DNA from 4 places in the Bacillus sp. CPT56D-587-MTF genome. Region 4 is predicted to be linked to each of the others. Evidence: riboswitches for the same ligand, from Rfam matches in the RefSeq annotation. Region 4 holds a riboswitch; each other region holds the start of a gene.
The links. Region 4 has a riboswitch for S-adenosylmethionine ahead of AC3WVZ_RS06025 (Na+/H+ antiporter NhaC family protein). Riboswitches for the same ligand answer to the same signal wherever they lie in the genome.

Region 1 (8,166 bases), 2.5 Mb from region 4:
CTTTCGTTTCCACTCCATCCCTATCTGCAATTTCAGAAAGTCTCGTTAAATCATATCCTGTTGTCCATAGTTCTGGTAAGACGATAACATCTGGCCTTTCCTTCATAGCTTCACTTATTTTATTTTTAGCATTCTCAATATTTTTTTCTACATCTCCAAAAACAATATCCATTTGAATACATGCGACTTTCATTTTTTCAGCCCCATTCTTATTTTTCTCTTTACAAAATACTGGAAAGATTATATCATTTGTCACTAGAATTGTAACAACTTTCAAAAGAGGTGGAAAGTATGAAATTATTTCAACCTTCTGAGATAGTAACATCATTGCCAACACAATTTTTCGCTTCACTTGTTGCAAAAGTTAACAAAGTCGTTGCAGCTGGTCACGATGTTATTAATCTAGGTCAAGGTAATCCAGATCAACCAACACCGCAGCATATCGTAAAAGCTTTACAAGATGCTGCCGAAAAGACCATTCATCATAAATATCCGCCATTTCGCGGACATGAAAGCTTAAAGGAAGCCGTGGCTACATTCTATAAACGTGAATATGGCGTCGAATTAAACCCAAAAACTGAAGTTGCTATTTTGTTTGGTGGGAAGGCTGGACTAGTAGAATTACCGATTTGTTTTACAAATCCTGGTGATACGATTCTCGTTCCGGATCCAGGTTATCCAGATTATTTATCAGGGGTTGCTTTAGCAAAAGCACACTTTGAAAGAATGCCACTTATTGCAGAAAATAACTTTTTACCAGATTATACGAACATTGATGCCTCTATTGCAGAGCGTGCAAAATTAATGTTTTTAAACTATCCAAATAATCCTACCGGTGCTACTGCATCAAAAGATTTTTTTGATGAAACCATTCACTTTGCTAATAAACATAATATATTAGTTGTTCACGATTTTGCTTATGGCGCTATCGGATTTGATGGTCAAAAACCTGTTAGTTTCTTGCAAGCAGATGGTGCGAAAGATATAGGAATTGAAATTTACACATTATCAAAAACTTTCAATATGGCTGGCTGGCGCATCGCTTTTGCTGTAGGGAATGAAAGTGTGATTGAAACAATTAACCTATTACAAGATCATATGTATGTTAGTATATTCGGTGCAGTTCAAGATGCCGCTCGAGAAGCGCTATTAAGTTCACATTCTTGTGTAATAGACCTTGTAAATAGTTACGAATCTCGAAGAAACGCTCTTATTTCAGCCTGTCACTCAATTGGTTGGAATGTAGACATTCCAACAGGATCGTTCTTTGCATGGCTTCCCGTTCCAAAAGGATACACCTCTGAGCAATTTTCTGATATTTTACTAGAAAAAGCACATGTCGCAGTTGCTCCTGGTGTCGGATTTGGTGAGCATGGCGAAGGGTATGTCCGTGTTGGTCTCTTGCATACAGAAGATAGATTACGAGAAGCCATTAATCGAATTGATAAATTAAATTTTTTCAAAAAGTAATTGACAACACGAAAAATATCTGACAAAATTCAGTTATCTTAAAAATTTAAACATTTCTAAATACTTCTTATCAAGAGCAGGTGGAGGGACGAGCCCGACGAAACCCGGCAACCGATCTACAATTGTAGACACGGTGCTAATTCTCGCAGCATTACGCTGACAGATAAGGAGCTGGTTGTAAAAAAACCTCTCCTTAGCTGAGAGGTTTTTTTATTTAACTAGGAGGTTATAACAATGAGCGGAATTATAGCGACGTATTTAATCCATGATGATTCACATAACTTAGAAAAAAAAGCTGAGCAAATTGCACTCGGTTTAACAATTGGCTCTTGGACTCATTTGCCACACTTATTGCAAGAACAATTAAAGCAGCATAAAGGCAACGTCATTCATGTTGAGGAATTAGCTGAACATGAACATACCAATTCGTATTTACGTAAAAAAGTAAAACGCGGAATTATTAAAATCGAATATCCGCTATTAAACTTCAGTCCAGATTTACCAGCGATTTTAACGACTACATTTGGAAAGCTATCACTTGATGGCGAAGTAAAATTAATTGACTTAACTTTTTCAGACGAGTTAAAAAAACATTTTCCTGGTCCAAAATTCGGGATAGATGGTATTCGAAATCTTTTACAAGTGCATGATCGTCCCCTTTTAATGAGTATTTTTAAAGGAATGATTGGACGAAACATTGGGTATTTAAAAACGCAATTACGCGATCAAGCAATTGGTGGTGTAGATATAGTAAAAGATGATGAAATATTATTTGAAAATGCATTAACACCACTTACGAAACGCATTGTATCTGGAAAAGAAGTTTTACAATCCGTATATGAAACATACGGACATAAAACGTTATATGCCGTAAATTTAACAGGACGAACTTTTGATTTAAAAGAAAATGCTAAACGTGCAGTGCAAGCTGGAGCTGATATTCTATTATTTAACGTATTTGCTTACGGACTAGATGTACTACAATCACTTGCAGAAGATGATGAAATCCCAGTTCCTATTATGGCACATCCTGCTGTAAGTGGTGCTTATTCAGCATCCAAGTTATATGGAGTTTCATCTCCATTATTACTTGGAAAGCTACTACGTTATGCTGGGGCTGACTTTTCATTATTCCCATCTCCATACGGAAGTGTTGCGCTAGAAAAAGAGGAGGCTCTTGCTATCTCAAAATATTTAACTGAAGACGATGCATCTTTCAAGAAGAGCTTTTCTGTTCCGTCTGCTGGTATTCATCCTGGTTTCGTTCCCTTTATTGTACGAGATTTCGGTAAAGATGTTGTTATTAATGCTGGCGGCGGGATACACGGACATCCAAATGGAGCGCAAGGCGGCGGTAAAGCTTTCCGTACTGCAATTGATGCTACTTTGCAAAATAAACCACTCCATGAAGTAGACGACATAAATTTGCATAGTGCACTACAAATATGGGGAAATCCCTCTTATGAGGTGAAATTATGAGTATTCAAGTATTTTGTGATTTCGATGGCACGATTACAAATAATGATAACATTATGTCCATTATGGAAAAATTCGCACCACCAGAAGCCGAAGAAGTAAAGAATAAAATTTTATCACAAGAACTATCCATTCAAGAAGGTGTTTCTCAATTATTTCAATTAATACCTACTAATCTGCACGATGATATTATTCAATTTTTAATAGAAACTGCTGAAATCCGTAGTGGTTTTCATGAGTTTATACAATTCGTAAAGGAAAATAACATTTCTTTTTACGTGATATCAGGTGGAATGGATTTCTTCGTCTATCCACTCTTACAAGGAATCATTCCAAAAGAGCAAATTTATTGTAATGAAACAGACTTTTCAGCAGAGTTTATTACAGTTAAATGGCCTCATTCTTGTGATGATCATTGTCAAAATCATTGCGGATTATGTAAATCATCATTAATCCGTAAATTAAGTGATACAGATGACTTTCATATTGTAATTGGAGATTCTATTACTGATTTACAAGCCGCGAAACAAGCTGATAAAGTATTCGCTCGCGATTTTCTTATTACAAAGTGTGAAGAAAATCATATTGCTTATACACCGTTTGAAACATTTCAAGATGTGCAAGCTGAATTAAAACTTTTGTTGGAGGTGAAGGCATGAAACAACTTTTTCGTCAATGGTATGACTTAAGCGAGATAAAAAAAGAGTTAACAACACGAAATTGGTTCCCAGCAACAAGTGGTAATATTTCTATAAAGGTTAGTCATGAACCACTTACTTTTCTTATTACGGCAAGCGGTAAAGATAAAACAAAAACCACTCCAGATGATTTTCTATTAGTAGATCATGTAGGAGTTCCCGTTTTAGAGACTGAATTACGCCCTTCAGCAGAAACAATATTGCATACACACATTTATAACAATACGAATGCCGGTTGCGTACTTCATGTTCATACAACCGATAATAATGTCATCACAAATTTATATAGTGATGCAGTCACCCTTCAAAATCAAGAAATTATTAAAGCTCTCGATATTTGGGAAGAAGGTGCAACCATTCACATTCCTATTATCGAAAACCATGCCCATATCCCAACACTTGGAGAAAACTTCCGAAAGCATATACAAGGAGATTCGGGTGCAGTATTAATCCGTAACCACGGTATTACCGTATGGGGCCGAGATAGCTTTGATGCAAAGAAGAGATTAGAAGCTTATGAGTTTTTATTCCAATTTCATATAAAACTATTATCAATTCAAGGAGGCGTTTCTAATGGCGCAAATTCGTATTCATGAAGTAAATACTCGTATTGAAAATGAAGTGGAAGTATCTAAATTTCTACAAGAGGAAGGCGTTTTATATGAGAAATGGAATATTTCTAAACTTCCTACTCATTTAAATGAAAATTATTCGTTAACAGATGAAAACAAAGCTGAAATATTAGCTATTTTTTCAAAAGAAATCGCTGATGTTTCAGCACGTCGAGGTTATAAAGCACATGATGTAATCTCACTTTCAAGTAGCACACCTAACCTTGACGAATTATTAATTAATTTCCAAAAGGAACACCATCATACAGATGACGAAGTTCGCTTTATCGTCAGTGGTCACGGCATTTTCGCTATTGAAGGTAAAGATGGGAAATTCTTTGATGTTGAACTTGAGCCAGGCGATTTAATATCTGTTCCTGAAAATGCAAGACATTATTTTACCTTGCAAGATGATCGCCAAGTTGTAGCTATTCGTATTTTTGTGACAACTGAAGGCTGGGTTCCAATCTATTAAGGTAGTTAGTTGAATAAAAGGACTTGGACCCCCTTTTCCAAACTTTTATTCACTCTACATATATACATCCTCCTATGGAACAGACTTATTTCATTTTGAAATAAGTCTGATTTTTTATTTACTTGAAAGTACCATTTCATCACAAATTTACACCTTAATTTTTCAAGTGCATTTTTCGAACATTTTTTGAACATTTATTGAATTTTTTCTGAAAATTCTGTTTTATATGTGATATACTACAATTAACTTAGAAGGAAAATAATATCGCAAACAGAGGGGGATAATCATGAGCTTACTTATCGCACTTATACTTGGAGTTACATGTGGAGCATTTCCTGTTATTTTAGGAGCTATTATGGAAGAGTTAGAAATTGGTGTTTTAGGATTTGTCGCATCTTGTGTAAGCGCTTTATTATTTGGTTTATTCGGCGCTATTCCTGTTTCAATTCTGTGTGCTTTTTATATAATACGCCATGCTCGTACAAAACAATTTGGTCCTAATCACATCGCACAAATTATCCCGTTCCCGGTTGAACGATGCCGACGCGCTTCTAACTTATAATTATAAAAATTAAAGATGACTAAATAAAAGTCCTCAAATGAGGACTTTTATTCAGAGTGTTGGGAAACCCTTTAGGGTTCCCAACACTCTGGAATCTTTTTTGATTTTAGCGAATAAAAACAACATAAAATAATAGAATTTTAAAAAATAGCCCTCCACCTGACCCTTTTTGGTCAGGTGGAGGGCTATTTTTTTCATGTTTTGACAAGCTGCGGTGAGATAAGCTTGCATTTGGACAGACTTCAGCCCTCGAAACCGGGCATAGCGGTAGCCATGTAGTTCTTTGGCGTCTGCAAAGCTTCGCTCTATAGTGGAACAGCGTACTTTATACAACCTTTTCCCTGTAGCTGTTAGCTTGTTTTTTCTAGCAATATCCTTATATTTCTCCCACACATGATGAGTGATAACTTTTTGTTTTTGTTTCTTTGAAAAGCACACCTCACGTAACGGACAAACAGCGCAGTCTTCTGGATTCGATTTGTATTGACGGTATCCTTCACGATCAGTTGTTACATATTCTAGAATACATCCCATCGGACAAGCGAAAACATTCATTTCTTCTACATATTTAAATTGGCTTTTCGGTACTTCTTTATTCCGTTTTCCAAATCGGCGATACCCCATCACCATAAATATATTCCGTTCTGATAGTTTCTTACAGATATATCCTGTAAAATAGCCAGCATCAAGGGCAACAGCTTCTACTTTGAAGTCGAATTTATCAATCTGAGCTTGGAGGCGTGCTAAATACGGCTCGGAATCTGCCATATTTCCAGCCGTTACATAGGTATCTGTAATAATATTGTACTTCGCATCAGTCGTACGATGATCCAAGAAATGAAAACCATTTGGTTTTCCATCTCTCATTAAAAATCCACTATCTGGATCCGTTGTACTTATACGAGTTTTTTTGGTAGGGGTATCACTTTCCTTTCTAGGTTTTAATTCTTTTTTCCATGTACCTCACGATCTTCGATTACCGCAGCTTCTAGCTCGTCTATATAAAACTTTGCTTTTTCTTTTTTATATTTATGTACAAATTTATTTTTATTGGCATTGGCCTTAATATGTGTAGAATCTGTCATCAGTGCACGTCCTCCTACCATCCGGTGCTCCGTCGCTTGTCTCACAATCTCATCAAAAATTTCTTCGAAAATATTTGTATGAATAAAACGAGTACGACGATTCCAACTGATTGTAGAGTGATCCGGAATAGTATCCGATAGAGAAAACCCTAAAAACCAACGGTAGGCAATATTCGTTTTAATTTCCTTTTCCAATTGACGCTCAGAACGAATACCGTAAAAATATCCAATAAACATCATCTTAAATAAAACAATAGGATGAATGGACGGGCGTCCATTGTTTTCACAGTAATAAGGGCGTAACTTCTCTTCAATAAAATCAAAACTAATTGTCGCTTCAATTGCACGAAGGAAATGATCTTGTGGAACCAACTCTTCTACAGAAACAGATACACGCTCATCACGATGATTTTTTAAAGCACCCATCATAAAAAATCTCTCCTTTTCCTCTTTTTTATCAGTGTTGACACATAAAAAGAGGTTCAGACACAAAAACAGGCTGTGGAGAAGACTTTCTCCACAGCCTGAATAAAAGTCCTCAAATGAGGACTTTTATTTATTTTCTTCTAGAAATTGAAACAATTCTTGTAGATGTAGGGCATCTTCGCCATAGCTAACAGATACATGAAATATACCATCAATCTCAGCTTGCATATAAAGATCCACTCCATCACGATCATATTTCAATGCCAAATAAAACTCCATTTCTTCTAACATCTTTTTTGAGGTTCGAATTACATAATGTCCCTTCTCATCTCTTCCATATTCAAATTCTGGTTCAAAATCATATTTTTGTTTAAAAGCTTCTTTTTGTTTTTCATTAATTTGCATACAAGTAGCTCGCTGTACAGTATCAATCATCTCATCAAACTTTTGAAGGTCCACCTCGTTTACCCCCTTATATATTTTTTATATAATACTTGTGTTCCACTATTTTCTTCGCCATCCTTAATTAACTCTTCATACAATTCTTTCGCCAAACTTAAGCCTGGGACTGGTAATTGTAATTTTTCTGCTTCCTCTAAAGCAATTTTCATATCTTTCATAAAATGCTTTACATAAAATCCTGGCTCAAAGTCTCCTTTTAACATTCGAGGAGCTAAATTACTTAATGACCAGCTACCTGCTGCCCCTGTTGAAATACTCTCTAACACTTTATCTGGATTCAGTCCAGCCTTCTTCGCGTAAGCGACAGCCTCACATACTCCAATCATATTGGAAGCAATCGCAATTTGATTGCACATTTTTGTATGTTGTCCACTCCCAGCTGGTCCTTGTAATTGAATGTTTGTTCCTAACTTTTCAAGTAAAGGTAAGCATCTATCATATATTTCTTTCTCCCCACCTACCATAATTGCGAGTTTTGCTTCTTTCGCACCAACATCTCCTCCTGAGACAGGTGCATCTAACGTATATATATTTTTGCTTTTTGCAACTTCATTAATCCGTTTTGCTAAAGTAGGTGTAGATGTCGTAAAGTCAATTGCTATCGTACCTTCTTTTGCATGTTCTATAATTCCTTCTATACCAAAATACACTTCTTCTACATCATGTGGATATCCAACCATTGTCATTACAATATCAACTTGCTTCACTAACTCTTTTGGCGTATTACACCAATTTGCACCATCTTGCACTAAAGAATCTGTTTTTGCTTTCGTTCTATTATATACATATACTTTATGACCATCTTGCATTAAGTGATAAACCATACTTTTTCCCATTACGCCAATACCAATGAAACCTATTGATAAAGTTTTATGTTCCATTTTCTCATCCCCTTTGTCCT
Region 2 (8,166 bases), 4.5 Mb from region 4:
CTCTATCGATTCCAATTCCAGTACAATCTGCACTTGTCATGAAAAATCAAGCCCAGTTCCATCCCCTTCTTTATTTGAAAACACTTTTAGAAAAGTTTGTGGAGATGGGCGGAAAAGTTTACGAACAAACGACAGCTATCGATGTGGAAAAAGGAGATTCTCCACAAGTCATTACAAAGGAGGGCCATCGTATCACTTGTGAATATGTCGTCTCTTGTTCACACTTTCCTTTTTATGATGCGAATAGCTTTTTCTTTACGCGTATGTATGCTGAACGCTCTTATGCTCTTGCAATAAAAGCAAAAACGGAGTATCCAGGTGGCATGTATTTAAGTATTGATGATCCAAAGCGCTCCTTACGCTATATAACAAACAATGGAGAAAAATTAATTTTGATTGGCGGAGAGAGTCATAAAACAGGTCAGGGAATAAATACGATGCTTCATTATGAAGCACTCTATTCTTTTGCTGAAGCCACTTTTGGAATAGATGAAGTTCCTTATAGATGGTCAGCACAAGATTTAATTACTCTAGATAAGCTTCCTTATATCGGACATATTAACGAAAGAAATCCAAATATATTTGTTGCAACTGGATATCGCAAATGGGGAATGACAACTGGAACTGCTGCCGCTCACCTACTGAAGGACTCCATCCTAAAAGTTCACAGTCCCTATAAAGAACTGTATGCACCATCACGCTTCCATGCAAATCCAGATATAAAAACGTTCCTCTCCCAAAACATTGATGTTGCGAAACATTTAATTGCAGGAAAGATTGAAACCGCATTACGTAAGCCAGAAGATCTCGAAGTTGGTGAAGGATCTGTCGTACATGTTAACGGTAAACGAGCAGGTGCTTATAAGGACAAAGAAGGAAAATTACATATCGTCGATACAACTTGTACACATCTCGGCTGTGAAGTTGAATGGAATAATGGTGATTGTACTTGGGATTGCCCTTGCCATGGTTCTCGTTTTTCAATTGAGGGAGACGTTCTTGAAGGCCCAGCAGATCGACCGTTAAAACGAGTTGATAATGAGTAAACAAATAAAGAAGTTCAACAAAATTACTGTTGAACTTCTTTATTTGTTATAAACCCTTTTCAGATAAAATTCGACACAATGAGGAAAATATTAACATTAAATAAAATAATATATTCATCTACAAATTAAAAGGGGTGAATATTATGCAACCTTCAGCTCCACCTCATCTAGAATCTACAGAAACTATCTTTCCAAGCTCTATTACAAAACTTGTTGTTTTTATTTGTTGGCTAGCCATTTTAGCTGATGGATATGATTTAGGTATTTACGGTGCCGTTCTACCAAAGCTCCTAGAAGACAAAAGCTGGGCGCTATCACCAGCGCATGCTGGTACAATTGCAAGCTATGCTTTATTTGGGATGTTTATTGGGGCTATTCTAGTTGGAACGATTACAGATCTAATTGGCCGTAAATGGACGCTTATATGCTGTTTAGCACTTTTTTCTATCACAATGGGTTTAGCGGCTATCGCTCCTTCTCCTGAGTTATTTGGATTATCTCGATTTATAGGAGGAATCGGATTAGGCGGTGTTATCCCAACAGCTTCAGCACTTACTGTTGAATATTCACCAAAAAAAAGGCAATCTTTTATTTATGCTCTTATGTTTACTGGCTATCCTTTAGGTATCGTGTTAGGTGCTATTTTGTCCATGCTTATGTTAGAAGATTTCGGATGGAGAATTATGTTTGGTATCGGAATGATTCCACTACTCCTCATTCCTTTCATTATTCGCTATTTACCCGAGTCCATTCAATTTTTATTATCACGTAATCGCCAAGAAGAAGTGAACCAAATTCTTAATCGTTTTCAAATTGAATTTCATGTAAAAGATAAAACTCATCAAGCTCCATCTACTATACGAAAGAAAAATGGATTTTTTACTTTATTCTCAAAAGAATACATAAAAGCAACGCTACTTTTTTGGATCACTTATATAATGGGAATGTTTTTAATATATGGTTTAAACACTTGGTTACCACAGATGATGCGCCAGGCAGGATATCCTCTTGGGTCTAGTCTGTCATTTCTACTTATGCTAAATATTACCGCAGCTATCGGCGCATTATTCGCTGGAGCAATTGCTGATCGTATAGGAGCAAAAATTGTTATTAGCATCTCTTATCTTATGGCAGCCATATGTATCGGACTATTAACAATCAAACCATCTGTTACAATCATTTATCTTTTAATTGGCCTTGCTGGTATTGGATCAGTCGGTATTACTCAAATATTAAATGCATATGTAACACAATACTTCCCATCACATATCCGAGCTACCTCCTTAGGCTGGGGACTGGGGCTTGGCCGAGTTGGTGCAATTGCTAGCCCAATTCTCGTCGGTATTATTATGACAATGCAATATGACTTAGCATGGAATTTTTACTTATTCTCCTTTGCAGGTCTTATCGCAGCTATATCTGTTTTCTTCATTCCTACAAAATAAAAAGAGCACAAACTTACTTGTGCTCTTTTTCATATGCTTCAAACAACATATCTCGAAACAATGTATTTAAACTCTCAATATCGATTCCTGATCCCTTTTCAATTCCTTTTACATATTGCTGATAGTAATGAATTTGTTCTTCTAAAAATTGATTTAGCACCTTAATTTTCAATCCAACATCTAATTCAGTACCTGCTTTTTTCTTTATTAACAACTTTTCAATTTCATCTAACACGCTACGTTCTAATGATAATTCTGTAATTAATCGATCAAATTCTACAGGAGGTAAAGTCGTTTTCTCTTCTAGCCACTTACAAGCTAAAATGGGACGTAATACATAAAAGTACTTTTTCAGCTTTACATTCTCACCTTGCAAAAATTCACGATAATTTTTCGACGCCATATGTAAATAATGATATATCGTTGCTTTTGGATCAAAATTCTTCTCACTCATCTGTTGAAGTAGTTCTGGAAAATTAGAGTTTTTCGAATAAAAAATTGGTGATCGAATCCACTCAAGTAAAGCAGGATTCGACTTCGCGAATAGTTGCAACGCCTTTTTAATATCCCAACCACTTATATCTAAATCATCACTAATTGGATATTCAATTACATCTCGTTTGTCATGAATTGATAAATACCATTCTACCGGATGTATATAAACAAACCTAACATCATAATCGCTATCTTTCGATGGAAACCCCCAAGCACGACTCCCTGATTCCACCGCAAATAAAATTTTTACATCATTCTCTTTTTCAATTCTTTCTAACTCCAACTCGATTTTCTCTCTCATTTCATAACATCTCCATTTTTTGATTATTTCCTTGGAAATTCGACAATACACTATTAATTTTACTACATACTAAAAAAACTGTCAGAAATTACTGACAGCCTAATGAAACGTCTATTGTTGCTTTTCAATTACAGTAGCAGCAATTCGTTCAAACTCTTTTTGAATCTCCTCTTTATATGCATCTACTATTGAAAAATCCATAGCAGCAATATAAATTCGTTCTAATTTATCACGAACCGATTTTGCTTTCGCTAAGAAAGACATCGCCTCATTCATTTTTGCTTTATATTGAATGGAAACATCACGAATTTCCTTCGCATATTTCTCATCAGTCCCTGGCGTAACAATAAGGGCATACATATCAATAATTTCATCACCCTCGCGACTTGGAAAATATTCATGTGGTGCAGTGCTATCAAAAATTGCAAAGCCTAATTCTCTTACGATAACCATATCAAGACTATTCGGGTCAAATCCGCAATGATATACTTCAACTTCAAACCCTTTTTCTTCAGCTGCCTTAGCTAACTTTTTGAGCATCGTTGATTTTCCAGAGCCTGGGCGCCCTTTTATAAAATAACGATGTGGTAACCCTTCTGTTAAATTAGGAACAAAATCAACTGCTCCTTTCGGTGTAGCAGCTCCTAAAAAACGATGTTTTACAAGCGATTGTCTCCCGCTTTTATCTGCAAATAATTTCTGGATTAGCTGATTGGTTAGTTCATTTGCTTTATTAAAATCTATATTATCAATATATATCTTCTCCCACTCATCATGTATAACCAATGCCTCTTTAAAACGTGCGTAAGCAGACTGAAAAGCTTTGCTTGCTTCTGAAACAAATCTTTCAATTTCTAACTTCTGCTTTCTTAGTTTATCTGAGTCCCAAGCAATTCCTAAATTTATATACTCTTCAACAACTCCTGGCATTTTTGGCTCAATAACATGCGGCGATGTCCCATCAACAATTCCTACTTTTAATTTTGGGATAATTACACCATCAACCGATTTATTATCAGAAGAACAATGTAAAAATTCAATATCATATCCTTTTTCAATCCATTCACGACCTATTGCCTTTATTAAAGAAGATTTTCCCGTTCCTGGGCCACCCTTTAAGATAAATAATCTGTCTAATCCTTTTAAATTCTCTTCGTATAAATTGTGAAATCCCCTAGCTGTATTACCACCAGCATAATAATTTAATACATTTCCTGTCACTGCACTCACTCCTTCGCAGCATTCTATTTACATAAGCTACAATATGCGAGCAGCTTTATTTGGGTGAATACCTATTTTGTATTGCACGCAAAAAGGAAATGAATTACAATTTAACTATCGGAAAATTCCGATTTTAAAAACTGAATACTTCTTTATCAAGAGAGGCAGAGGGACCGGCCCTTTGAAGCCCAGCAACCTCAGTTTATATAAACTGAATAGGTGCTAATTCCTGCAAAATGCAATGCATTTTGGAAGATAAAACTCAACTAGCATGTAAAGCTCATCTTTCTTGATACTGAAGGATGAGCTTTTTATTATTTGAAAAACATATATTGGAGGTATGTAAAATGAAAGTAATTGATTTATCACAAACATTTGAAAATAATATGTCTCAATTTCCTGGAACACCTAAAATACAACTAGAAGCTGTTACAAGTGTTGAAGAATCAGGATATCAAGTTACAGATTTTCATTCTGTCGTTCATGTTGGCACGCATTGTGATGCCCCTGCGCATTTCATTTCAGGCGCAACGACCATCGATCAATTACCGCTAGATCAATTTGTAGGCGAAGCTGTTCTTATAGATGTAACACATATTCAAGAGCGAAAATTACCTAAGGCAGTATTGCATAATACTGACATAAAAGAAGGTGATATTGTTATTTTTCATTCTAATCTATCCACCAAATGGAATACAGAAGCTTATGAAAAGGAAGCATTTTATCTTTCTGAAGAATTAGCTAAAGAACTAGTGCGATTAAAAGTAAAATCTATCGGTTTAGATTTCATTTCTCCTGATGAAGTCACAACAGAAACATCACCGATTCATCACATATTACTAGGGAATAATATTTACTTAATTGAAAATTTAACAAACCTAGATGCTATCGAAGCAAAACGTTTCTTTTTCTCAGCAGCACCTTTAAAAATTAAAAATAGTGACGGTGCTTTCGCAAGAGCATTTGCTGTTATTTTTTAAACATAGCCTATAAAAAAAGCAAAGGCCACTATTGGTCTTTGCTTCTATATTTTCTATTTAAATTAAGAAAGAATTGTTCCACACGGGGACGCACCCAAGCTAAACAATCTATCTCTTTCTTCTTTGTGCAAGCTATCTCTTCTCCATCAACCATTTCAACAAGTTCTAGTTCTAACAGTTGCCTCGTGAATGCTAACATATTCACTTCTTCGGATGGATACTCTTCTTTTAATTTCTCCTCAATTTCCCCCAATAAAAAACCGTCACGCATCATTGCCAATGCATCAATCCAAAGTGGCGGCATTTCATATTTTTCTCCTGTAATTGTATCTTTTACAATATAATTCTTTTGCTCTTTTCGAAATTGAATCGTGTGTAAACATACAGTCGAATTTAATGTTAATTCCATCATACCACCTCTTTCATAATATCTGCATAGAAAAAAGGATGCGTGTGCACCCCTTCTTATCTTTTCATAACACTACTGAACCGCTACATGAGCAATCAATCTCATGTCGATATTTTCCTCCATTATAAACGAAGTATTTTATAAAAAAAACCCTTCTTGAAACATTTTATAAAATGTTTATATTTACACAACAAGAACACTTTTCTGAAAAATCTTTTCTCCCAATACATTAAAAGGTCGGCAAAAAAATTTCTACTTTCGTTCCTACTCCTACACTACTTTGGATCGTGATACTCCCTTGATGTTCCTTAATAATTTTATATGTAATCATTAATCCAAGTCCTGTACCAGTCTCCTTTGTTGTGTAAAACGCCTTGCCAATTTTTTCTAACTTCTCATTCTCTATACCAAATCCTTGGTCTTCAACAGAAATACACAAATGTCCTTGCGTTTTTTGATATGCACGGATATGAATTTCTCCACCCTCTGGCATTGATTCTATTCCATTTTTAATGATATTTAATAACACTTGTTTTAATTGCTTATCATCACCGTTTATAGCCGGTAAATTCCCATCTACTTGTAAATGACATTTAACTCTATATTGCGTTGCATAACTTTCCATTAGATGCACAACATATAGAAGGATGTCTCGTATATTACACCTTTCATAATTTGTTGGCTTTGGTTTTCCTAACAACATCAATTCACTAACAAATCCATTGACTCTTTCAATTTCTTGTAGCATAATGTCGTAGCTCATCGTATCAGTTGGATTTCTTTCTTTTTGCATTTGCGTAAACCCTTTTAACGCTGTTAACGGATTTCGAATTTCATGAGCAATTGTTGTAGACATAGTCCCAATCACAGCTAAATTTTCCGTCTCTTTCATATTGTTCATCATTTCAACCACTGTTCTTACATAAGATTGAAATCGTTTTAATAAAGAATGTGAAATAATGAAATAAAATACACATAAAACAAGTGGAATTATCACTTTTAAATCTTGTAATAGCAATGTGAAAAATACGTACTTTCCAATTACACTAAAGGACACTAAATAAAAGTATTTTCTATTCACGAAAACTGGGGCAAATAAAATTAATAACATTTCTACCATACTGCCATGTTCAAAAGGTCTATCCGTTCGCAAATAAATCATTAAATTATTCACAAGATTGATAAACATGTACCCAAATAAAAATAAATATTTTACAGAATATACATACCCTCTTTTTTGAAGATATATAGAAATAGGAAATAATGCTATTACAAATATAGGCACACCTATCCCAAGACTACCTTCTGGCCAACCTACCGCTGTTCCACTAATATTCATAGCAGGATATACAAAATAATATATAGCGTCATATAAAAAGAATATAATATAAAATAATAATATAAATACCTTTAAGGCTCTTCTTTCTTCATAAATCAAGCTCTTGTATTTATTCATATAAAAACTCCCCTTGATCGATACAAAAAACTTTCATTGTTATCTCCTTAAAGTATAAGTATGAAATTGCTTTCAGGGCAATATTTAACCTTATAATACTGAAAGGAAGGAGATCTCTCCTTCCTTTTGGTAACAACTTACATCCATCTTACCCTGTCATGTAACAATCCATCCGTAAAATTATTATGCCCTATTACAAAATCCTTCATATATAAATTTAAATACTCACCGTACTTACTTTCTGTATTTAATAACAACTCCTCAACGTAATAAGCACCTTGTTCAAATTGATCTAAAAGTAAACTGGACAAGCCCGCATAAATCCCGCACCCTACCTGAAAATACGTTGCATTCGTTTTATATTTACGAAAAACTTGGCTACTATTCATCACATTATACATATATGTCTCACTATTTTCATAAACGAGTAACACACCGACCAAGTCCTCTCCAGCAACCTCTTCTTCCGCTGGATTAAACACTTTACGATTCCAGTTCCATAAATCTTCTACTTGATCTAAGTTCTGTCTAATTATATTTGTTGTATACTCATTAATTCGGTAAAGAAAACCAACTTCCATATTAAAGTTTTTCCCTAAAATTAATACTTCCTCATGTGGCATTAAACAACCATAGAATTCTTTTTCTCCTAACTTCACTTTATACTCTGAAGCATATACATCTTCATAAAAGTAAAGAGGACGATGATGGCTCATATACATCGGATAACTCCAGATTGCTTCATCTAAAAATCGCTCTACTGCCCATGAAGCATAAAGTGTATGTGGCTTTATAAGTGCTGTATCATTCAAA
Region 3 (8,166 bases), 3.3 Mb from region 4:
TTTTGGTAAGAAGATGAGAAACAAGATAGCAGTAATAAGTGGAATTAAGTTTAAAAATGGAATACGGAAGAGTGTAATAAGAATAATACCTGGAAGAAGAACACCGAGGACAGCGTAAAAAATGCTATGATTTTTCGTGTACCAATACAATGAAAGTCCAATAAGTGCAGGGATAATGAGGTGAATGAGAGCCATTAAAAAATAAATCATTAGACGCCCCCTTTATTTGTGTGCTTATTACATCATATCCGTATGTTCATAGATTGATATCATTTTTTTCATAAATGGACGAAAAAAGTTTGAAAAACCGTCACAAAATATGAGAATATGATGTTTGAAATCTTGTATAATATTATTTTCTAAAAACATTTAAACAACATAAACATACTGTTTATGTTGTTTTTAATTTGAATTTGAAAGAAATTTTTTGTTGGATAGATAAGAACGAATGAAGAGAGGTACAGCATGATTAGTATGTCACTAAGATCATTTAAAATTCAATCGTATTATATACTAGGTATTCTTTTACTAGGCTGGATGATAACACCGTTTTCAGCACATTTTTTAGGTGCAGGAATTGGACTTATCGTAAGTATGTATTGCGTTTGGCTTTTAGGGAGAAGAATTGAGAAGCTTGGAGATAGTATCGTAAAGAAAACGAAAGCACCGACGCTTGGTATGTTTAATCGTTTTGCGGCTGCTATTTTGGGCGCTATTATTATGTACGAAATTGAGCACCATATGGTGATGTGGGCATTTGCAGTAGGGATTATGGGCGGTTATTTTTTAATCGTTGTGAACTTAGGTTACTATAGCATGAAAGATGAGAAAGAACTAACAAAGAGCTAAAGAGATAAAAGACTTCTTTTTAGATGGAATAGATGATCCAGTCACGAATAGAAGCGGTCAGGGCCTTTTTTAGCCCCATACGATGTGAAACCCGAGAGATGTAGTGAGTAGGGATATAATGTATATATTCGAAGCTGTAATTTTATAATCTAGGTCACAGATGAAGAGATTAGCGTTTCACTTTATATAAGATATAGAAAGAAGCTTACGTTTTCACGTAAGCTTCTTCAGAGTGTTGGGAAACCCTTTAGGGTTCCCAACACTCTGGAATCTTTTTTGATTTTAGCGAATAAAAACAACATAAAATAATAGAATTTTAAAAAATAGCCCTCCACCTGACCCTTTTTGGTCAGGTGGAGGGCTATTTTTTTCATGTTTTGACAAGCTGCGGTGAGATAAGCTTGCATTTGGACAGACTTCAGCCCTCGAAACCGGGCATAGCGGTAGCCATGTAGTTCTTTGGCGTCTGCAAAGCTTCGCTCTATAGTGGAACAGCGTACTTTATACAACCTTTTCCCTGTAGCTGTTAGCTTGTTTTTTCTAGCAATATCCTTATATTTCTCCCACACATGATGAGTGATAACTTTTTGTTTTTGTTTCTTTGAAAAGCACACCTCACGTAACGGACAAACAGCGCAGTCTTCTGGATTCGATTTGTATTGACGGTATCCTTCACGATCAGTTGTTACATATTCTAGAATACATCCCATCGGACAAGCGAAAACATTCATTTCTTCTACATATTTAAATTGGCTTTTCGGTACTTCTTTATTCCGTTTTCCAAATCGGCGATACCCCATCACCATAAATATATTCCGTTCTGATAGTTTCTTACAGATATATCCTGTAAAATAGCCAGCATCAAGGGCAACAGCTTCTACTTTGAAGTCGAATTTATCAATCTGAGCTTGGAGGCGTGCTAAATACGGCTCGGAATCTGCCATATTTCCAGCCGTTACATAGGTATCTGTAATAATATTGTACTTCGCATCAGTCGTACGATGATCCAAGAAATGAAAACCATTTGGTTTTCCATCTCTCATTAAAAATCCACTATCTGGATCCGTTGTACTTATACGAGTTTTTTTGGTAGGGGTATCACTTTCCTTTCTAGGTTTTAATTCTTTTTTCCATGTACCTCACGATCTTCGATTACCGCAGCTTCTAGCTCGTCTATATAAAACTTTGCTTTTTCTTTTTTATATTTATGTACAAATTTATTTTTATTGGCATTGGCCTTAATATGTGTAGAATCTGTCATCAGTGCACGTCCTCCTACCATCCGGTGCTCCGTCGCTTGTCTCACAATCTCATCAAAAATTTCTTCGAAAATATTTGTATGAATAAAACGAGTACGACGATTCCAACTGATTGTAGAGTGATCCGGAATAGTATCCGATAGAGAAAACCCTAAAAACCAACGGTAGGCAATATTCGTTTTAATTTCCTTTTCCAATTGACGCTCAGAACGAATACCGTAAAAATATCCAATAAACATCATCTTAAATAAAACAATAGGATGAATGGACGGGCGTCCATTGTTTTCACAGTAATAAGGGCGTAACTTCTCTTCAATAAAATCAAAACTAATTGTCGCTTCAATTGCACGAAGGAAATGTTCTTGTGGAACCAACTCTTCTACAGAAACAGATACACGCTCATCACGATGATTTTTTAAAGCACCCATCATAAAAAATCTCTCCTTTTCCTCTTTTTTATCAGTGTTGACACATAAAAAGAGGTTCAGACACAAAAACAGGCTGTGGAGAAGACTTTCTCCACAGCCTGAAGAAGCTTACGTTTTCACGTAAGCTTCTTTTTTATGTAAGTGTGTGTAACCGTTAAGCCGCATTGGGTTTTGTCGGTGAGTACGCGAAACTTTACGGTTACACGACACTTATTCATATGAGTAAAGGGTTATTCCAACAGAAAGTTTTAATTTAAGCGATTGGACCGCCTAAGTTAATAATGTCTTCAGATACGCTGTCGAACTTTTTGAAGTTAGCTTTGAATTCATTTGCAAGTTCGATTGCTTTTGCTTTGTAAGCAGCTTTATCAGCCCAAGTTTGTTCAGGCATTAACACTTCGTCAGGTACACCTGGTACGTGAAGTGGAACTTCAAGACCGAAGATGTCATGTTTAGCTGTTTCAGTTTTCGCAAGTTCACCGTTTAATGCTGCTTGAATCATTGCACGAGTGTAACCTAAGTTCATACGTTTACCAACGCCGTATTCGCCACCAGTCCAGCCAGTGTTTACTAAGAATACTTTCGCATCGTGTTTCTCGATTTTTTCACCAAGCATTTCAGCATAGCGAGATGCATCAAGTGGTAAGAATGGTGAACCGAAGCAAGTTGAGAATGTTGCTTGCGGAGATGTAACGCCGCGCTCTGTTCCTGCTAGTTTACTAGTGTAACCACTTAAGAAATGATACATAGCTTGCTCTTTTGATAACTTACTGATTGGAGGCAATACGCCAGATGCATCAGCAGTTAAGAAAATAATTGTATTTGGGTGTCCAGCAACACTTGGCAGTACGATATTGTCGATCGCATGCATAGGGTATGCAGCACGAGTATTTTCTGTTAAAGTAGTATCGTTGTAGTCGGCGATACGTGTTTGGTCATTAATGATAACGTTTTCTAAAACAGATCCAAATGTGATTGCATCGAAAATTTGTGGTTCTTTCTCGTGAGAAAGGTTTACACATTTCGCGTAGCAACCGCCTTCAATATTGAATACACCGTTATCAGACCAACCGTGCTCATCATCACCGATTAGTTTACGGTTTGGATCAGCAGATAATGTTGTTTTACCTGTTCCAGATAAACCGAAGAATAGTGCTACGTCGCCTTCTTCACCTACGTTTGCAGAGCAATGCATAGAAAGAATATCTTGTTCAGGTAATAAGAAGTTCATAATAGAGAAGATTGATTTTTTCATTTCTCCAGCGTATTCTGTACCACCAATTAGTACGATACGTTTTTCGAATGAAACCATAATGAATGCTTCAGAGTTTGTACCGTCAACAGCTGGATCAGCTTTGAAATTCGGTGCAGAAACAATTGTGAACTCTGATTCATGAGTTGTTAATTCTTCTTCAGTTGGACGAATGAATAATTGATGTACAAATAAATTGTGCCATGCATATTCGTTAATAACTTGAATTGGTAGGCGGTAATTGCGGTCAGCGCCTGCAAATCCTTTGAAGACGAATAACTCTTCTTTTTCTTTTAAGTATTCTAAAACTTTAGTATATAATTTATTAAAATGTTCTTCAGAAATCGGTTGGTTCACAGCTCCCCAAGCAATTTTGTCAGCAACCGATGCTTCTTTCACAATAAATTTATCTTTAGGAGAACGTCCTGTATATTTTCCAGTTGAAGCAGAAACGGCACCAGTCGAAGTTAATTTCCCTTCATTTCGCATTAATACTTTTTCCACTAATTGCGGAACACTTAGTTGAATCTGTGCATTGCTTCCGTTCAATAATTCGTGTAAACCAATTTGGACATTCACAGTACTCATATTTATATACCATCCTTTTCATTTAATGAAATATTTCTCGTAATCCCCAACAAGAGTATAACACAATTATATAAATAATGTATACTATTTATTTCTTTTTGTTTGTGTGAATGCATTATTTCCCTATTAATATTTCATTTCAGGCGTATTGAGAAAAACTTTCAGGAAAATGTGAATATTAATTGACAAATGAATATCATTTCTTTAGTATAGGTTGGGACGGATACTCTCTTATCCCGAGCTGGCGGAGGGACAGGCCCGATGAAGCCCAGCAACCTCACTTGTAGTGGTAAATACAGGTGAATAGGTGCTAAAACCTGTGCGAGGCTACAGGTCTCGAACGATAAGAGCGAAGGGCAAAAAGCAGTATGCAAGTAGCAAATTAAACCTTTCCTCTATGTAAAGTAGGAAAGGTTTTTCTGTATGCTTGTGTGGGAGAATAAATGTATGTCGCAGTTTGTGGCAAATTAAGGATGAGTTCCGTACAATATATACAATTACTGTAGGGAGGTTTACCACATGACAAAAAAACGTCATCTGTTCACATCTGAGTCTGTAACTGAAGGACATCCAGATAAAATTTGTGACCAAATTTCTGATTCAATTTTAGATGCGATCTTATCAAAAGACGCAAATGCACGTGTAGCTTGTGAAACAACTGTAACAACTGGTTTAGTATTGGTAGCGGGGGAAATTACGACTTCTACTTACGTAGATATTCCAAAAATCGTTCGTGAAACAATTCAAGGCATTGGTTACACACGCGCAAAATACGGATTCGATGCAGAAACTTGTGCAGTTTTAACATCTATCGATGAGCAATCTGCTGACATCGCTATGGGTGTTGACCAAGCGCTAGAAGCACGCGAAGGTCAAATGACTGACGCTGAGATTGAGGCAATTGGTGCAGGAGACCAAGGTTTAATGTTTGGTTTCGCATGTAATGAAACACAAGAGTTAATGCCACTTCCAATCTCGCTTGCTCACAAATTAGCTCGCCGTTTAACTGAAGTACGTAAAGATGATACATTATCATACTTACGTCCGGATGGAAAAACGCAAGTTACAGTTGAGTATGATGAAAATGGTAAACCAGTACGTGTTGATACTATCGTAATTTCTACACAACATCACCCAGATGTTACATGGGAAGAAATCGATCGCGACTTAAAAGAGCACGTAATTAAAGCTGTAGTACCAGCAGAATTAATGGATGGAGAAACGAAATTCTTCATTAACCCAACTGGCCGCTTCGTAATTGGTGGACCACAAGGTGATGCTGGTTTAACAGGACGTAAAATCATCGTTGATACTTACGGTGGATACGCTCGCCACGGTGGCGGTGCATTCTCTGGTAAAGATGCAACGAAAGTTGACCGTTCTGCAGCATATGCAGCTCGTTATGTTGCGAAAAACATCGTAGCAGCTGGTTTTGCTGAAAAAGCAGAAGTACAACTTGCATACGCAATCGGTGTAGCACAACCAGTATCAATTTCAGTTGATACATTCGGCACTGGTAAAGTATCTGAAGACGTACTAGTAGAGCTAGTTCGTAACAACTTCGATCTTCGCCCAGCTGGTATTATTAAAATGCTAGACTTACGTCGCCCAATTTACAAACAAACAGCAGCTTACGGCCACTTTGGACGTACTGATGTAGATCTATCATGGGAACGTACAGACAAAGCAGCAGCTTTAAAAGAGCAAGCTGGTCTATAATATATGAAAAAAAGCTTTGCGCGGTGAGCGCAAAGCTTTTTTTATTTATAATTACGTTGGAATAAAGCGAAGAGTTCAATGTCATGCCAATTGCCATTGCGGAATATAGCTTCTTTACAAGTTCCTTCATGTTGAAAACCGAGTGATTTATATAATTTAATTGCTCTATCGTTAAAAGAAAATACTCGTAAAGAAAGGCGATGTAAATTTAATTCTAAAAATGCATAATCCAATAATAAGGTGAAAGCTTCCTTCCCATAACCTTGCCCCCAGTAATCCTTGTTACCAATATCAATAATACATTCAGCGTTTCGATTATACGAATCAATATGAATTAAAGAAGTAATACCAATTGAAAGATGCGTAGATTTTTCTTCAATGATATAGCTCTTAGAGTCCGAAGAATGAATAAATTGCTGGCAAAGTTTTTCTGTGTCTTGAAGGGAATATTTATCAAGAGTGAGAGTAGTTGAACTCATAACGTCTATATCATTATGCCATTTATAATATGTTAGAATATCATCTTCGGAAAACTTTCGTAACTGGATACGGTTTGATTCAAACAATGTAAGTCCTCCTTTTGTATTTCCTTTTCACATGATTTACAAAGGATTGATTTCTTCTGGAACATATGTAATCAACCTTTCATTTGACGTGCTTTACCTGCGCAAAATGCACTGCTTAGTAAAAATAGCGTTGCGAATATAATACTTACTAATGTAGCGTATGGAATTGCGCCTTTTAGAGAAAAACCGACAGTGATGGAAGCGACGAATAAGAGGATGAATGTTGTTGTTAATTTTTTGTATAGTTCCATAATAGGTAGACCTCCGATTTATTTTTTAGTACAAGTTTTAAAATTGAATTCTATTATGTAGAAAATATAAAGAGTAGCTAAAGATGTGTAGTCTAGGAGTATAAGAAAGGGCACTTTCCTTTTTGTGGGTTAGTATACTTATATTGTATCATGGCGCATTATTGGCTTCATACATAATTGTGTAAAGATATGTATGATAAAATGAAGAAAAGTTTTTAAGAAAGGAAAGATAAAAAATGAGTGTAACTGAACATAAAAAACAAGCTCCAAAAGAAGTGCGTTGCAAGATTGTTACGATTTCCGATACACGTACGGAAGAAACAGATAAGAGCGGACAACTATTACATGAATTGTTAAAAGAAGCGGGACATAAAGTAACTTCTTATGAAATTGTAAAAGATGATAAAGAAAGTATTCAGCAAGCAGTGTTAGCTGGTTATCATAAGGAAGATGTAGATGTTGTATTAACAAATGGCGGTACTGGTATTACGAAACGCGATGTCACAATTGAAGCAGTATCAGCGTTATTAGATAAAGAAATTGTTGGATTTGGTGAGCTGTTCCGTATGATTAGTTATTTAGAAGATATCGGAAGCAGCGCAATGTTAAGTAGAGCGATTGGTGGTACAATTGGGCGCAAAGTAGTCTTCTCGATGCCAGGGTCTAGCGGAGCGGTTCGCCTTGCGATGAATAAATTAATTTTACCGGAATTAGGTCATATTACATTTGAGCTGCATCGCCAATGAGTAAGTATGCTGGAATTGTATTAGCAGGTGGTATGTCGAGTAGATTCGGTGAGCCGAAAGCGTTAGCAATTTGGAAGGAAACTACTTTTGTTGAGCATATTGTGAAAGTGATGGGAAATACTTTGCAAGACATTGTAGTAATTAGCCATACTGATATAAAAGAGCGAGTAGAGCAATTCGTACAAGTACCTGTTATAGAAGACATTCCGCACTATAAAGGGAATGGACCGCTGGCCGGCATTGTATCAGGAATGGAATACATAGAAGCAGATTGGTACGCTATTATGCCTTGCGATGCACCAAACGTGTCGCATGAATGGTTTACCATTTTACTAGAGCAAACGAACAATGAATATGATGCGGTTGTACCTATTATTAATGGAAGAAAACAACCGCTACTTGCGGCGTATCATAACCGCGTGAAAGAAAAGATTTATGCTTTACTTCAGGAAGAAAAAAGAAGTATGGGGCAGCTTTTATCACAATGTAATGTGAAGTATGTTTCTGG
Region 4 (8,166 bases):
ACAAGTTGCAATTGTTTTTTTGTCACCTCTGGAAATTCAGTTATTTGTTCATTAATCGCTGACATCATCATCGACATTGCGAAAAGCTGCTGACTTACTGAATCATGCAACTCCCTTGCTAAACGATGCCTTTCTTGAGAAATCGCTTCTTGTCTCATCTCTTCATTCCAATGAGCTCGTTCATTCGTTACTTTTTGAAAGAGTCCAGCTTGCTCCTCTAATCGACGAGCCAGAACGATTACTTTTCGTTCCACTTCATGAAATTCATCATCTGCAGTAAACGAAACATCGCTCGGAAAATTCCCTCGCTCTACTTCAAATAGAAACGTATTTAATCCTTGTATACGCTGCTCTATATAATAACCGATTGCATATCCTACAATTCCCCCGATAAGTAAACTTGTAGTCATAATAAACAAGCCAATTGGAACAGAAGCGATGGATTCCTTCCATAATAAATCATACACTTGTTGCTCGCTTTTCCATACATATACAATTGTACAAATGAGTGCGATACTAACTGAGGACAACATAGAATAACGAATATACATCCACGAAATATTTTTTTGTTTCTTCATTATACTTTCCTCACTTCCGTGTCGCCTACGACAAGCGAAGAAATAATTTTAATACGACGAGGAGCCTCTTTATACTGCTCTGTTCTAAATGTAACATTGCGGTTAAACCCTGTCTCTTCATGACCTGGCAAGAGCACACGTCCGACAATAACAGAATGATTTAAAGAAAGTTCAATATCATATGGCACATATAAACGAATATTACCAACGACACCCCGAATAACAATTACCGTTTCCCCTTCTGGAATCATAGCAGTTGTTAAATCTATTTCCACATCACAAGCACCATATTGAACATTAATATCCTCAAGTTCATAAATATGATCCATCATTCGTACATTGCCTACAAACATATTTTTCAAATATGTTTCTGTACGATATATTTGCTTCTCTTCGTCTATAATCCCTTTTTCTTTAATTTCAACCTTCATTGCTTTTTGCTGATGTCCTTGTTGAATCAATTGATAACCAATTAAAGCTAAACAAGCAAATACGACAAGAACAAATGCTGCTGATGAAAATAAGAAAAATAAAAATACGATACCACCAACAAATAAAAATACATTTCCCCGTACATAACGATTCTTTTTACGATAATGCCTTCCAAACATAAGCATAATAAATGCAAAAACGAGACCACCTGGTTCAAAATGTCCAAGTATCATATCAAGAAAAAGACCGAATCCAAATATGATGAGGAGCATCCCCATTAATTGTGTCTTTGAAAAATGTTTCTTCATTTCAGCTCCCCCCTTCTTGTCACATATACATAGAAGAAAAGGCATTGCTTTCCAACACCTTTTCTCCTATCACTATATCATAAGCCTGTTTTATAATATACTACTATTATTTTGTTAACTCTTTCGTTAACGATACATCATTCTTTTCTTTCATTTCACGCTCAAGTTTTGCAATTTTCATATCAAACGTGTCACGCTCATGCTCTTCATTCATACGAGTTTCTAAGTCACGAATATGATCTTCAATCTCTTCAAATCGTAAGAACGGATTATTTTCATCCATTTTATGCATCGCAGTATTCATACGACGATTTGCATGTGCCATATTTTCACGTGCCATTAGTTCCATGCGCTTTGCGTGCATTTCTTTTAATTTATTTTTCATTTCAGAAAGACGACGCTCTAACTCATCAATTTGCTCTACAACACCTGCATACATTTCTTCTAATCGAGTTACTTGCCCTTCATAATAAGCTACCTCTTCTAACGCACGTTCGTGCAATTGTAATTCGTCTGCTTCTTGAGCAATGATAGCTTGCTTTGATCTTTTATTAACGAAATAACGTGCTTGCTCAAGCTCACGAGCAAAATTAGATTTTAATGTTTTATGACGCTCAATTAACTTCTCAATTTTTGTTATTTCACGCTCACTATCACGTAAATATTGGTTTAACATCGCAATTGGATTTTTTCTTTCCTTCTCATCTAACACGTTATGAAAATCAGCTAAAATTGCATCGCGTACACGTCCGAATAAAGATTGTTTCATTATAAATCTTCCTCTCTTCTACTTTATTTATAATTTGATTTATTGTTTTAGTTTTTCATTAATTTGTTCCACTCATCTTCAAAGTTACTATATGGTTTAGAACTTTCTGGAGCAGATTCAACAACTACATCTTTTTCTTTTTTCCACTCACGGTATCCGTAGTATAAAACCACTAAAGCAGCGATACCGATTAATGCTGGCGAATGAGAAAGTGCAATGGATAAACCGATTAAACCAACAATACCCCAAGCTAACTTTCCAAAAAATGATTTAGCTCGCACAAATGATTTATAGCTCCAATATACAACTCCTGCTCCGATTGCGAATCCTACAATACCAGCAAGACTACCAAGAGCAATTAAAGCCAAAATACCGGCTGCGATAAACGCTAGAAATTGTTTCATCTTGTGCTTGCCTCCCTTCGATTTGATACTCTTATCTTAACTATTTTTTCATCTTTCCATAACGAGCTTAAGAACCGTTTTTAACTCAGACTTAAGACCGAGTCATATTCAGCCCTTTACGCAAAAAAACGTGCAGAGTCTATTCTCTGCACGTTTTTTAATTACTAACATTCATATTAAATTAAGCTGTTTTATGATACTCTTTTTTCTCAGCTACTTTCGAAAACCTTGGAAACCCAATTAAAATAGAAACAATCCCACATACTCCAACTAAGATTGGATAAAATGCATATGGCAACAATTCAACCGGAGATAACGCTGCAAATCCTGCTGCCGTTAACATTTGGGCACCGTACGGAATTAATCCTTGCACACAACATGAGAAAAGATCTAATACACTCGCTGATTTACGAGGATCTATTTCATATTGATCTGCAATATTTTTTGCAAGCGGGCCTGTAAAGATAATTGAAATCGTATTATTCGCTGTACACATATTCGTCATACTCACTAAACCAGCAATACCAAATTCCGCTCCTTTTTTCGAACGAATATTACGTGTTAATACATTCATTAAATATTGAATACCACCATTATATTGGATTAATTCAACCATACCGCCAATTAATATAGCAAGTAATACTAACTCCATCATACCGCCCATTCCAGTCGTTACACTTTTAAAGAAACTTTCTAACGTGTAACTTCCATCTATAAGGCCGATAACACCAGATAGTACAGTTCCACCAGTTAATACAATAAGTACATTCCAGCCAAGTAGCGCTGTAATAAGTACTCCTGCGTACGGTAAAATCTTTATCCAATCAAAGCTATGTGCTTTAATCTGCGTGTCACTTCCTGAAGTAACTATTACTAATAGTACAATTGTAATAATAGCCGCTGGTAACACAATTAAAAAGTTCGTTTTAAACTTATCTTTCATTTCTGTTCCTTGTGAACGAACAGCTGCGATTGTTGTATCTGAAATAAATGATAAATTATCACCAAACATCGCTCCGCCAACAACAGTAGCCATTGCAAGCGCAATTGAGATATCAGTTTGACCACTAATACCTACAGCAATCGGCGCTAATGCTGCAATTGTTCCCATTGAAGTTCCCATCGCTAATGAAATAAATGCACCAATAACAAAGATTCCAGCTACGATAAATCCTGGCGGTAAAATAGTTAACGCTAAATTAACAGTTGAGTCTACTCCGCCCATTCCTTTAGCAGTTTCAGAAAACGCACCTGCAAGCACAAAAATTAATACCATAATCATAATATCCGGATTTCCTGCACCTTTAGCGAACCGCTCTACTTTCACATTAAAACTTTCTTTACGATTCATCACTAAAGCGACTCCTACAGCAATTGAAATCGCTACAAGTATCGGCAATTTATAGAAATCACCTGTAATAATTCCAGAACCAATAAATAGCGCCAAAAATATTCCAAGTGGTAATAAAGCTAAACCATTTCCTCGCGTTTCTTTCAAAGTACCATCTCTCCCTAGTTTCAACCTTTTTCTAATGAATAACAAAAGACCTCTTCCGATGAGAAGAGGTCTTATACATCTATAAGAAACACTCTTCTCATCTTTCAAGCACACGCTTGCTGGATTTGGCACAGCACTCTGAAATCGAGTCCGCTGCCGAGGCATCGTAGGGCCAGTCCCTCCGCCTCTCTTTATAAGAAGGTTTCATATTTATTTTTTAATAATAATTTCTTCCCTAACTTTACTCGCTTACAAAACAAAAGTCAATTATTTTTTGTATAGATTTTTTTGGTAATTATACAAAAATTTGAATACAACAATCATTTTAACTTTTCGATTTCTTCTTCCAATATTGAAATCCAATAAAATTCACTATTTTTTATTGTTGCTAATATCCATTTCGTAGTGTGCCAAGCTAGCTCATACTCTTCCTTCGTGACATCACCACTTTTATAAGCATCCTCTAGCTCCTCTTCATCTAATACATACACCTTACCGCTAGATAATAATACTACATCTAAATATAAATCATCAAAATACGGTAAACCACGATCGTCTATTTTATATTCTTTCGCCACATCGATATAATATTGCACTAATTTTTTCTGATCATCTAACATAGCGGTAATCGCAAAGTTTTTCCCGTCTATGAAATATTGAATCCACGTATACTGATCTGCTGCAATACAAAGTTCTTCACCATCATATTCTTTACAACTAGGCTCTCTCACCTTTTTTATATCCAGTATTCCGAGCATTCCCTCTTCCACTTGCTTAACCGTATAACTCTTTTCTATTAGTCTCTTCCACGAAGAACCGTCACCATATTTTCGTTTCATTATGTCTGCTCCTCTTCTATATACAGAAAAGCTCCCACATATTATGTGAGAGCTTGTTCATATTATAATTAAGCCGCTTGACCCTTTTCAGAAATCTCTTTTAAATAAGCTTGTCCTTTTTCAGCGTCATATTGACCTTCCCACTTAGACATAACTACAGCTGCTAAAGAGTTTCCTACAACGTTAACTGCTGTACGAGCCATATCTAAAATACGGTCAATACCAGCAATGAACGCTAAGCCTTCAGGTGGAATACCTACTGTACCAAGTGTCGCTAATAATACAACGAATGATACGCCCGGTACACCTGCGATCCCTTTTGATGTAACCATTAATACAAGCAACAATGTAATTTGTTGTGTAATAGATAAATCAATACCGTACATTTGCGCTAAGAAAATAGCCGCAATTGCTTGATATAAAGTTGATCCATCTAAGTTAAATGAATAACCTGTCGGAATAACGAAAGATGTAATTGCTTTCGGACAACCGAATTTCTCCATTTTCTCCATGATTTTTGGTAAAACTGTTTCTGAGCTTGCTGTAGAATACGCTAAGATCAGCTCGTCTTTTAAAATCTTAAAGAATTGGAAAATGTTAATTCCAAATATTTTCGCTGTAAGTCCTAAGACAACTACGACGAAGAAGATCATTGCTCCATATACGACAATTAGTAATTTCCCTAATGGAATTAATGAAGCAAGACCAAATGTAGAAACTGTAACACCAATTAGTGCAAATACACCAAATGGTGCAAATTTCATAACTTGGTTTGTTACGTAAAACATTGCGTCAGCCACACCTTGGAAAAATTGAAGAACTGGTCTTCCTCTTTCACCAATTGCTGCTACACCTAAACCAAATAGTACAGAGAAGAAGATAATAGCTAGCATATCTCCGTCAGCTAACGACTTCATAATGTTCGTTGGAACAATATTTACAAATGTATCTGCAAATGAATGACTTTGTACTTGCTCTGTCGTATGTGTATATTTCGAAATATCTGTCTTTGTTAACTGCTCCATATTTACGCCTTTTCCTGGTTGGAAAATATTCGCTATTAATAGGCCGACAATAATTGCAATTGTTGTAATGATTTCAAAGTAAATAATTGTTTTTCCGCCTAGTCGACCTAATTTTTTAACATCGCCAACACCAGCAACCCCAACAACAATACTTGCTACAACAATTGGCACAACGATCATTTTAATTAATCGGATGAAAATATCACCAATTGGTTGTAAATAACTCACCACTGCTGGATTGCCAAAGAAAATCGCCCCAACCGCAATACCAAGCGCAAGTCCTATTAATATTTGCCATGCTAGTCCTATTCTTTTCATATTTGTTGTAACCCCCTCTTCGATGTGTCACTCTATCTCTCATTCTATCTCTATAAAACTAAGAAATTAAGAGTATTACATATTATTCGACAATTCACTACATTTTGTCCCTGTTAAAAATCATAAATCAAAAATTTAAATCTGACAACAAAATAACTTTGCCCGAACGCAAATAATTTTCTTGACAAAAAGTAGACCCATGTCAGAAAACCTCACATGAGAACGATTCCTCACTAGTGTTTTATTAGCTTTCCAAGTAATATTTCACCTCATAAAAACGATTACTTTCCTCCTTCATTTTACAGGGAAATTCCAAAATATACCTTTGTTACACATATGAATAAAATGTAAGCACTATGACAAATACAGTTGAAAAATGATAAATTCCGACAAAACTTAGCAATTTTATAAAATTTTCTTTACATTATGATTACAACGATAGACACCCTTCTTCTTATGATATATAACATTCATAGGGAAAGGAGTCAGACAACAATGAAAAAGAAATTTGCAGCGTTTAGTGTTTTAGCAGCAGGAACGATTTTTGCTTCCCCGTTACTTTCACCCGTATACGCTGAAACGAATCAAGATAAATTATCTAACATTCAATCTGAATTAGAAGGCAAACAAAGTGACTTACAAAATAAATCAGTCGAGAAAGAACAAATAGAAAAAGAAATTCAAGAATTACAGAAGAAAATCGATGAATTAACTACTTCCATTAATAAAAATGAGACTGAATTAAACGATACAAAAAAAGAAATTAGCAAAACACAACAAGTAATTACTGACAAAAAGAAACATATAGAACAATTACAAACAAACATAGATACACGTCAGGAAGTTATTAAACAACGATTACAATCTATGCAAGAAAAACCGCGTACAAATATCATTACAGAAGTATTAACAAACTCTACAAACATTGCTGATCTTGTTGATAATATGTACTCCGTAAGTTTAATATTAAACAACGATACAGATATTGTAAAAAAACAAACATCTGATCAAAATGCTGTAACGACAGAAAAAGAGGCTGTTGAGAAAAAAGAACAACAACTGAAAGACTCTGAACAAAAACTAGAACAAAAACAACAAGAATTACAAAATAACCAACAGCAGCAACAAACTCTTATTAACGATCTACATACGAAAGTAGCAAAAGTAGATTCAGAGATTGAAGGATTAGAAGAATCCAAGGGCATTTTAGAAAATCAACGTCAAGCTGTTCAAAAAGCAATTGAAGAAGAAAAACGGGCGGAAGAAGCTCGTAAAGCGGAAGAAGCCCGCCAGGCAGAAGAGGCTCGCAAACAACAAGCTACTAAATCTGCTCAAGCGGCCCCAACACCACATGATACAACTATCGGTGGTTTTATCAAACCAGCAGCTGGATCAAAAACTTCCGGATTTGGTGTACGTTCTTTAGATAACCATAAAGGAATTGACATCGCTGCTTCGGGAACGGTTCCAATTATCGCTGCTGCAGATGGCGTTGTTATTCGCTCAGAATTATCATCTAGTTACGGAAACGTAGTGTATTTATCTCACCGTATAAACGGAAAAACATATACGACAGTATATGCTCATATGAATAGTCGTTCTGTATCGAATGGACAAACTGTAAAACAAGGCGATCAGCTTGGATTTATGGGGAATACGGGCCAATCATACGGACAACATTTACACTTCGAACTTCATCTTGGAGAATGGAATGTCGGCAAGACAAACGCAGTTGACCCATCTCCTTATATCGGATTATAAAAAACCTCGGTGCCTACCGAGGTTTTTCATTTACACTTCACACACTATAGGCATTCTACATAGACTATAACTAAATGCCTATAGTTTACGAGGTGATCCATATGAATACGCAATTACAACAAAAAATAGAAGAAGCTAGAGAAACGTATATTGGCCGGATATTTACATTTGGCGGCTCAGTTTTATTTTTAATCGGTTCATTCCTCGCAGTCACCACAGCCTATAAAGCGTATA

Region 1: linked by a shared signal. The riboswitch ahead of mtnW (2,3-diketo-5-methylthiopentyl-1-phosphate enolase) and the one ahead of AC3WVZ_RS06025 (Na+/H+ antiporter NhaC family protein) in region 4 are both predicted to bind S-adenosylmethionine.
Region 2: linked by a shared signal. The riboswitch ahead of AC3WVZ_RS29010 (cyclase family protein) and the one ahead of AC3WVZ_RS06025 (Na+/H+ antiporter NhaC family protein) in region 4 are both predicted to bind S-adenosylmethionine.
Region 3: linked by a shared signal. The riboswitch ahead of metK (methionine adenosyltransferase) and the one ahead of AC3WVZ_RS06025 (Na+/H+ antiporter NhaC family protein) in region 4 are both predicted to bind S-adenosylmethionine.

The regions. Positions count from the first base shown of each region.
Region 1 is NZ_JBYTEF010000001.1:3,666,852-3,675,017, forward strand. It holds gene AC3WVZ_RS18765 (carbon-nitrogen family hydrolase) at 1-277, opposite strand, end outside; gene AC3WVZ_RS18770 (pyridoxal phosphate-dependent aminotransferase) at 292-1,470, shown strand; SAM riboswitch class I at 1,535-1,640, shown strand; gene mtnW (2,3-diketo-5-methylthiopentyl-1-phosphate enolase) at 1,705-2,949, shown strand; gene AC3WVZ_RS18780 (2-hydroxy-3-keto-5-methylthiopentenyl-1-phosphate phosphatase) at 2,946-3,605, shown strand; gene AC3WVZ_RS18785 (methylthioribulose 1-phosphate dehydratase) at 3,602-4,240, shown strand; gene AC3WVZ_RS18790 (1,2-dihydroxy-3-keto-5-methylthiopentene dioxygenase) at 4,218-4,730, shown strand; gene AC3WVZ_RS18795 (hypothetical protein) at 5,017-5,292, shown strand; partial or broken gene AC3WVZ_RS18800 (IS1182-like element ISBth7 family transposase) at 5,437-6,806, opposite strand; gene AC3WVZ_RS18805 (DUF3909 family protein) at 6,930-7,262, opposite strand; gene AC3WVZ_RS18810 (NAD(P)-dependent oxidoreductase) at 7,268-8,146, opposite strand; gene AC3WVZ_RS18815 (serine hydrolase) at 8,151-8,166, opposite strand, start outside.
Region 2 is NZ_JBYTEF010000001.1:5,607,633-5,615,798, reverse strand. It holds gene AC3WVZ_RS29030 (FAD-dependent oxidoreductase) at 1-1,046, shown strand, start outside; gene AC3WVZ_RS29025 (MFS transporter) at 1,190-2,491, shown strand; gene AC3WVZ_RS29020 (nucleotidyltransferase domain-containing protein) at 2,505-3,287, opposite strand; gene AC3WVZ_RS29015 (PRK06851 family protein) at 3,399-4,508, opposite strand; SAM riboswitch class I at 4,658-4,770, shown strand; gene AC3WVZ_RS29010 (cyclase family protein) at 4,856-5,488, shown strand; gene AC3WVZ_RS29005 (hypothetical protein) at 5,517-5,897, opposite strand; gene AC3WVZ_RS29000 (ATP-binding protein) at 6,127-7,353, opposite strand; gene AC3WVZ_RS28995 (hypothetical protein) at 7,491-8,166, opposite strand, start outside.
Region 3 is NZ_JBYTEF010000001.1:4,403,099-4,411,264, reverse strand. It holds gene AC3WVZ_RS22745 (hypothetical protein) at 1-210, opposite strand, end outside; gene AC3WVZ_RS22740 (ATP synthase subunit I) at 466-849, shown strand; partial or broken gene AC3WVZ_RS22735 (IS1182-like element ISBth7 family transposase) at 1,170-2,539, opposite strand; gene pckA (phosphoenolpyruvate carboxykinase (ATP)) at 2,790-4,376, opposite strand; SAM riboswitch class I at 4,605-4,726, shown strand; gene metK (methionine adenosyltransferase) at 4,896-6,095, shown strand; gene AC3WVZ_RS22720 (GNAT family N-acetyltransferase) at 6,137-6,661, opposite strand; gene AC3WVZ_RS22715 (hypothetical protein) at 6,733-6,912, opposite strand; gene AC3WVZ_RS22710 (MogA/MoaB family molybdenum cofactor biosynthesis protein) at 7,149-7,658, shown strand; gene AC3WVZ_RS22705 (molybdenum cofactor guanylyltransferase) at 7,655-8,166, shown strand, end outside.
Region 4 is NZ_JBYTEF010000001.1:1,141,990-1,150,155, reverse strand. It holds gene AC3WVZ_RS06045 (sensor histidine kinase) at 1-578, opposite strand, end outside; gene liaF (cell wall-active antibiotics response protein LiaF) at 578-1,318, opposite strand; gene AC3WVZ_RS06035 (PspA/IM30 family protein) at 1,425-2,087, opposite strand; gene AC3WVZ_RS06030 (lmo0954 family membrane protein) at 2,135-2,491, opposite strand; gene AC3WVZ_RS06025 (Na+/H+ antiporter NhaC family protein) at 2,673-3,989, opposite strand; SAM riboswitch class I at 4,084-4,189, opposite strand; gene AC3WVZ_RS06020 (ribonuclease FAU-1 family protein) at 4,310-4,828, opposite strand; gene gltP (glutamate/aspartate:proton symporter GltP) at 4,897-6,171, opposite strand; gene AC3WVZ_RS06010 (murein hydrolase activator EnvC family protein) at 6,667-7,932, shown strand; gene AC3WVZ_RS06005 (hypothetical protein) at 8,034-8,166, shown strand, end outside.